One region of the Mesorhizobium sp. WSM4850 genome, then DNA from elsewhere that is predicted to be linked to it. Evidence: predicted binding sites of a transcription regulator. Region 1 holds the regulator's gene; the other holds the start of a gene.
The links. Region 1 encodes PhoB, which activates phosphate uptake and scavenging genes when phosphate is short. Its sites were predicted from a motif close to TGTCATNNANCTGTCAT; they were not measured.
Positions count from the first base shown of each region.

Region 1 (3,484 bases):
CTTCATGATATTCCTCCCTGCGCCGCGTAGGGCGCGACCAACTGGCCCGAAGGCCGGCACAAAGGCTCCTATTTTTTCGAGCCTCGAAAAAATACTGGTCCAACGCCGAAGCACTGTCAACACCAATTCTGATGGATTTTGACGTCCTGTCGGGCTTTTTTCGAGGCTCGGAATAAATAATGACAGCCCCCTCCGCTTCTGCCAGTATTTGTCGGACATTACCGACGGCTTCCGATTCATGAGCGGCCGCGGCGATGAGGAGGAAACAAAAAATGTCGGTGGGAATCCGTCATGACGATCTGCGCCGGCGCAACCGGGCGATGGTGATTTCGGCCGTGCGCCGGGCAGGCCAGCCGTCGCGGACCGAGATCGCCGCGACCACCGGCCTCAGCCATTCGACCATATCGGCGATCTCTGCCGACCTGATCCAGGAAGGCATCCTGGCCGAGAGCAAGGCGAGCGAGACGGTTTCGCTGAAACGCGGCCGGCCGCAGGTCGGCCTCAGCCTCAATCCGCAAGCCGCTGCGGTGTTGGCCGTCGTGTTGTCGCTGAATTTCCTGTCGGTCGCCGTCATCGATTATGCCGGACAAGTGGTCGCCGAGGAACAGCGCCGGCTGGACACGCTGACCATGTCGCGTGACGCGCTGATCGGCGAATGTGTCGCCATCGTCCGGCGCCGGCTCGAAGATCCCGACCTCGATGTCCAAAGTGTCGCCCGCATCGCGCTGGCGATCCAGGGCATCACCGATTCCCACGCGCGCGCCATGTTGTGGTCGCCGATCACGCCGCAGACGAACATCGCCTTCGCCGACATTCTGGAACGCGAGTTCGGCATCCCGGCCATCATGGAGAACGACTGCAACATGATGGCCGTGGCGCTGCGCTGGCGCCACCCGGATCGCTACCGCGACGATTTCATCGCCATCCTGCTCTCGCACGGCATCGGTATGGGGCTGGTGCTGAAGGGCGAGCTGTTCACCGGCACCCACTCCTCAGGCGGCGAATTCGGCCACATGATCCATCGGCCGGGCGGCGCGCTTTGCCGCTGCGGGCGGCGCGGCTGCGTCGAGGCTTATGCCGGCAACTACGCCATCTGGCGCAATGCAAGGCAATTGAGCGACAACGCCGAGCCGGTCGCCGATGTCAGCGACGCCGAGATGCGGGCCTTGGCGGCCCGGGCGCGCGAGATGGACGGACCGGAGCGCGAAGCCTACCGCAAGGCCGGCGAGGCGCTCGGCTTCGGGCTCGGCAGCCTGTTTGCGCTGATCGATCCGGCGCCGGTGGCCATGGTCGGCGCCAGCGCTGCCGCCTTCGACCTGATCGAGCCGGCCCTGCGCGAGGCCATCGCCCAGACCGCCGGCGGCCAGCATTCGGGTTCGATTTCCTTCGACACCGAGCCGAACGAGTTGCCGCTGATCCGCGAAGGCTGTGCCATGCGGGCGCTAAGCTTCGTCGACCAGGAGATTTTCGCGCCGAGCATCCAGGCACGAGCCGGCTCGGTCGGAAAGAACGTGGCTTGAAGGATTCCCGGGTCGCGACTTGGGGTGTGTTGAGATTCAGGTCAGGCCGAGTCGAGAATGGTGGGTTCCGAGAACCGGAGCGGAGCGTACTTTTGGGTACGTGAGCCCGCGCATGACCCCGAAATCGAGATCGATTTCGGAAAGGTCGTGCGCAAAATCAAAGTTCTACAGCGTCCTTTGCGTGCCCAACAGGGCGCGCGGCGCTGTAGGTAAGCGCGGTATCAGCCGTTCGCAGGCCGGCATCACCTGAATATCAGCACATCCCTAGCTAGTCTTCCCTGATCGCATAGCCGGCGCCGCGGATGGTTCGGATGACATCGGGCATGCGACCATTGTTGACCGCCTTGCGCAACCGGCCGACATGGACGTCCACCGTGCGCTCGTCGATGTAGATCGTCTCGCCCCAGACATTGTCGAGCAACTGACTGCGCGAGAAGACCCGGCCCGGGTGGCGCATCATGAATTCGAGCAGCCGGAATTCGGTCGGCCCGAGCCGGATCTCGCTCTTCTTGCGATAGACCCGGTGCGATTCACGATCGAGCATGATGTCGCCGACCTTGAGCACGCTGGACAGCACTTCCGGCTTGGCGCGGCGCAGCAGCGCCTTGACCCTGGCCATGAATTCCGGTGTCGAGAACGGCTTGACCAGATAGTCGTCGGCTCCGGTCGAAAGGCCGCGCACCCGGTCGCTCTCCTCGCCGCGCGCGGTCAGCATGATGATCGGCAGCCGCTCGGTTTCGGGGCGCACCCGAAGCCGCCGGCAAAGCTCGATGCCGGAAACCGCCGGCACCATCCAGTCGAGCACCAAAAGATCGGGCACGTTTTCCTGCAGCCGGATTTCGGCCTCGTCGCCGCGCGTCACCACCTCGACCTGATAGCCTTCGGATTCCAGATTATAACGGAGGAGGACGCCCAGCGGCTCTTCATCCTCCACCACCATGATGCGCGGCGCGATCATCGGCCGGTCACTCCTGTCATGTCGCCGGCGCCGACATCGTCGTTTCGTCGAGCTTCGGGCGATCCGCCGGCAATTGCTGCCCGGTCACGACAAAGTAGGCGTTTTCGGCGATGTTGGTGACGTGATCGCCGATACGCTCGAGATTCTTGGCGCAGAACAGAAGGTGCGTGCAGGCGGTGATGTTGCGCGGATCCTCCATCATGTAGGTCAGGAGCTCGCGAAAAACCGCCGTGTATTTCACGTCGATCTTCTGGTCGTCGGCGCGCAGTTCCTTCAACGCGCCGGCATCGCGCGACACATAGTGCTCGACCACGCCGCGCAGCTGCACAAGAACGAGATCCGCCATCGCATCGATACCGTGCGACAGATTCCGCGGCGTCGCGCTCTGCCCGACTGCGCTGACCCGCTTGGCTATGTTCTTGGCCAGATCGCCGATGCGCTCGAGATCGCCAGCCATGCGGATTGCGCCAACCACGGCGCGCAGATCCTGCGCCATCGGCTGCCGCTTGGCGATCAGCGTGATGGCGCTGTCATCGAGTTCGCGCTGCCGCGCATCCATGATGGCGTCGTCCGAGACGACGCGCTGCGCCATCGCATTGTCCGACGCAAGCAGCGCGCGGATCGAGGCCGCTACCATTGCGGCGGCGAGCTCGTCCATGTCGCGGATCAGCCGGTCGATGTGCTCCAGTTCCTCGTCGAAAGATGCGACGGTGTGTTCACCCATGGTGCTGTCCTCGTGTTCGAAATTCGCCGGACCGCTCAGCCGAACCGGCCGGTGATGTAGTCCTGGGTGCGCTTGTCGTCGGGGTTGGTGAACATCTTGTCGGTCGCGCCCTCCTCGACCAGATAGCCGAGATGGAACATCGCCGTGCGTTGCGACACGCGCGCCGCCTGCTGCATCGAATGGGTGACGATGACGATCGTATAGTTCTGGCGCAGTTCGTCGATCAGTTCCTCGACGCGGGCGGTGGCGATCGGATCGAGCGCCGAACAGGGCTCGTCCATC
Region 1 is NZ_JBVVPV010000014.1:69,281-72,764, forward strand. It holds gene xylF (D-xylose ABC transporter substrate-binding protein) at 1-6, opposite strand, end outside; gene AC0L2Z_RS15945 (ROK family protein) at 273-1,520, shown strand; gene phoB (phosphate regulon transcriptional regulator PhoB) at 1,789-2,478, opposite strand; gene phoU (phosphate signaling complex protein PhoU) at 2,495-3,202, opposite strand; gene pstB (phosphate ABC transporter ATP-binding protein PstB) at 3,238-3,484, opposite strand, start outside.

Region 2 (3,484 bases), on a different contig from region 1:
CGACGCCGGAGGCCCAGGTGGTGCCGGCATCGAACGTGCCCTTCAGGACTTCAAGGACAAGCTGTTCATGGCCGCCGCCGAAACCGGTCGACGCGAAGTAGCTCTTCACATCCATGCCGATGTCCTTGGGCAGTGACGTGACCGGGATCAGGTAACCAGAAGTCGAATCGGGATCGGCGAAACCGAGCTTCTTGCCCTTCATGTCGGCGAGCGTCTTGATGCCGGAATCAGCACGCGCGACCATGACCGCACGGTAGCCGGTCGAACCGTCGGTCTGGATCGTCGTCAGGACCGGTTGAACCGCGTCCTTGTTTTCGAGATAAACCTTGGCGTAAGCGGAAGCGCCGAGCTCGGCAAAGTCGAGCGTGCCGCCGAGCAGGCCCTGGATGACGCCGTCGTAGTCAGCGGCCGGGAACAGCGAAACTTTTTCCACGCCGAGGACTTGCTTGATGTGGTCGGCGAAGCACTGGTAGTTGCGCAGGCGGTCGGCTTCGTTCTCGCCGCCCAGAATGCCGACGCGGAATTCCTTCAGGTCCTGTGCCTGGACCGCGCCCATCGCCATGGCGAGGATGGAAACGGCACCGAAAAGTATTTTTCTAAACATTTCGCGTCTCTCCTGTTGGTTCCGGCGTCGCGCCGGAAGCGTTCGAATATTGACGGCGCCTTTTTATGCCCGGCCTTGATGCGGACTGGTGGTCCAGGCGCTCATTCCCCGTCTGCTTTCGTATACTCGTATACCGGTATCCACTTGCCGGGATCGTTGGAGCTAGTAGCCGGGAAATGCCGGCTCTAGCGGTCCGGCGGATGCGGCGATCTTTTGCTTGATGGCGACACTGGTCGAGGTGATCGCCTCGGAGATTTCGCCGCCATTGCTGTCGGCGCCGTAGACCATGCGCACGGCCTCGCGGTTGAGCTCTTCGGGCGGTCCGTCGAACACCACCTTGCCGGCGGCCATGCCGATGATGCGGTCGCAATAGGTGCGCGCGGTATCCAGCGTGTGCAGATTGGTGACCACGGTGAGGCCCTCGCGCAGATTGATGTCCTGCAGCGAATCCATCACCACCTTGGCGTTGAGCGGGTCGAGCGAGGCGATCGGCTCGTCGGCGAGGATGACTTTCGGCTGCTGCATCATGGCACGGGCAATCGCAACGCGCTGCTGCTGGCCGCCGGACAAGGTGCCGGCCGGCTGCAGCGCCGTGCGGGCGATGTCGAGACGTTCGAGCGCGGCGATCGCCTCGGCCCGTTCCTCGCGGGAGAAGACACCGAGCAGATTGACAACGGTCGAACGGTGATTGAGCCGGCCGAGCAGCACGTTGGTCAGCACGTCAAGGCGCGGCACCAGGTTGAATTGCTGAAAGATCATGGCGCAGTCGCGCTGCCAGCGCCTGAGCAGCGAGCCGCGCAGGCTGGAGACTTCGGCGCCGTCAAAGAAAATCGAGCCCTGGCTGGGATCGATGAGGCGGTTAATCATGCGCAAAAGCGTCGACTTGCCGGCGCCCGAGCGGCCGATGATGCCGACCATCTGGCCGTGAGGGATCGAGATGTCGACATTGCTGACGGCGGTGTTCCTGCCAAACCGACGGGTGACGCCGCGGATTTCGAGCGTGGCTGAGGCTGCTGACATAGGCAAGTTCCAGTCCAGTCGCGTTTCGAAGGTCTGTTAACCTTGGCTAGCGCAGCCGCGTGAAACCGCGGTGTCGGATTGATGTCAGTTTTGTTACCGTCCACAGGCTGGAAAGGGCGAGCCAGCGGCCGCAGTTCGATCAAGTGAATGGTGAATGGTGAATGGTGATAAGAACGGCTTCCCTGCCGCCATTCACTATTGACCATTCACCAACTGCCGTATTTTTCCAGAAATGCTTCCGCCGAAAGCGCGCGAAAATCGTCGAGTGCGGCGCGCAGGCGGGCGTGGTCCCAATCCCACCAGGCAAGTGCCTGATAGCGTTCCGCCGTGCGGCGGTCGAAGCGTTCGCGGATCGGTTTGGCCGGCACGCCGCCGACGATGGTGTAGGGCGCGACGTCCTTCGACACCACGGCGCCGGCGCCGACCGTCGCACCATCGCCGACGCTGACGCCGGGCAGGATGGTCGAGCCGTGGCCAAGCCAGGTGTCGTGGCCGATGGTGGCCCGTTTGGCGCGGCGCTGCGCAAAGAATTCGCTCTCGTGCTCGGCGTCGTCCCAATAGTCAGAGGCGCGATAGGTGAAGTGGTGCAGCGTCGGCCGCCAGGTCGGATGGTTGGTGGCGTTGATGCGCACACTGGCGGCGATGTTGGCGAATTTGCCGATCGTCGCGCACCAGGCGCTGCAGTCCCGCATCATGTAGGAATAGTCACCGAGCGTACTTTCCGAAAGCCGGCAGCGTTCGGCGATCTCGGTCCAGCGGCCGAGCATCGAGTTGTCGACTTCCGCCGTTTCGTGGACCAGCGGCGTTTCCGACAGTTTTCTGGTCATGCGGCGATTTTCCCGGCGGCAAAAGCGGTCACGTCGATGACGCGGTCGGCCACTGCCTCGCGCACGTCGTGATCGTGGAAGATGCCAAGCAGGGCGACGCCGGCCGCCTTTTTGGCCGCGATCAGCGCAATCACCACGTCACGGTTGCTGGCGTCGAGCGAGGCTGTCGGCTCGTCGAGCAGCAGGATCGGGTGCTCGGTGATGAAGCCGCGCGCGATGTTGACGCGCTGTTGTTCGCCGCCGGAAAAGGTCGCCGGCGGCAGCATCCAGAGCTTTTCCGGCAGGTTGAGCTGCGCCAGCAAGGCGCGCGCCTTGCTGCGCGCAACCTCACGGTCCTCGCCGCGTTCGACCAGCGGTTCGGCGACGACATCCAGCGCCGAGACGCGCGGCACTGTGCGCAGGAACTGGCTGACATAGCCGATCGTGAGGCGGCGCACGGCAAGAACCGTGCGCGGACTGGCCGTCGCCAGATCGATGAGCCCGTCCCCGTGCTGGACAATAATCTGGCCTGCATCGACAGCGTAGTTGCCGTAGAGCATCTTCAGGATCGAACTCTTGCCGGCGCCGGAGGGGCCGCCGAGCACGGCGCATTCGCCGCTCCTGATCGAGAACGACACGCCGGCGACGACCGGCAGTTTGATGCCGTCACGCAGATGCATGGTGAAGCTCTTGGCGACATCGGAGACGACGAGCGGGGTAGCCATTATCACACCTGCAGAATGGAAGAAACGAGAAGCTGGGTGTAGGGCGCGCGGGGATCGTCAAGCACGCGGTCGGTGAGGCCGCTTTCGACGACGCGGCCGTCCTTCATCACCATCATGCGTTGCGACAGCAGACGCGCCACCGCAAGGTCGTGGGTGACGACGATCGCCGCGAGACCGAGATCGGTGACCAGGCCGCGCAACAGGTCGAGCAGGCGCGCCTGCACCGAGACGTCGAGGCCGCCGGTCGGCTCGTCCATGAACACCAGCCGCGGCCCGGTGACGAGGTTGCGGGCGATCTGCAGGCGCTGGCGCATGCCGCCGGAAAAGGC
Region 2 is NZ_JBVVPV010000024.1:16,631-20,114, forward strand. It holds gene phnD (phosphonate ABC transporter substrate-binding protein) at 1-604, opposite strand, end outside; gene phnC (phosphonate ABC transporter ATP-binding protein) at 767-1,624, opposite strand; gene AC0L2Z_RS21340 (DapH/DapD/GlmU-related protein) at 1,831-2,451, opposite strand; gene phnL (phosphonate C-P lyase system protein PhnL) at 2,448-3,155, opposite strand; gene phnK (phosphonate C-P lyase system protein PhnK) at 3,158-3,484, opposite strand, start outside.
Region 2: the regulator PhoB is predicted to act here: its motif matches at 1,695-1,711, upstream of phnC (phosphonate ABC transporter ATP-binding protein).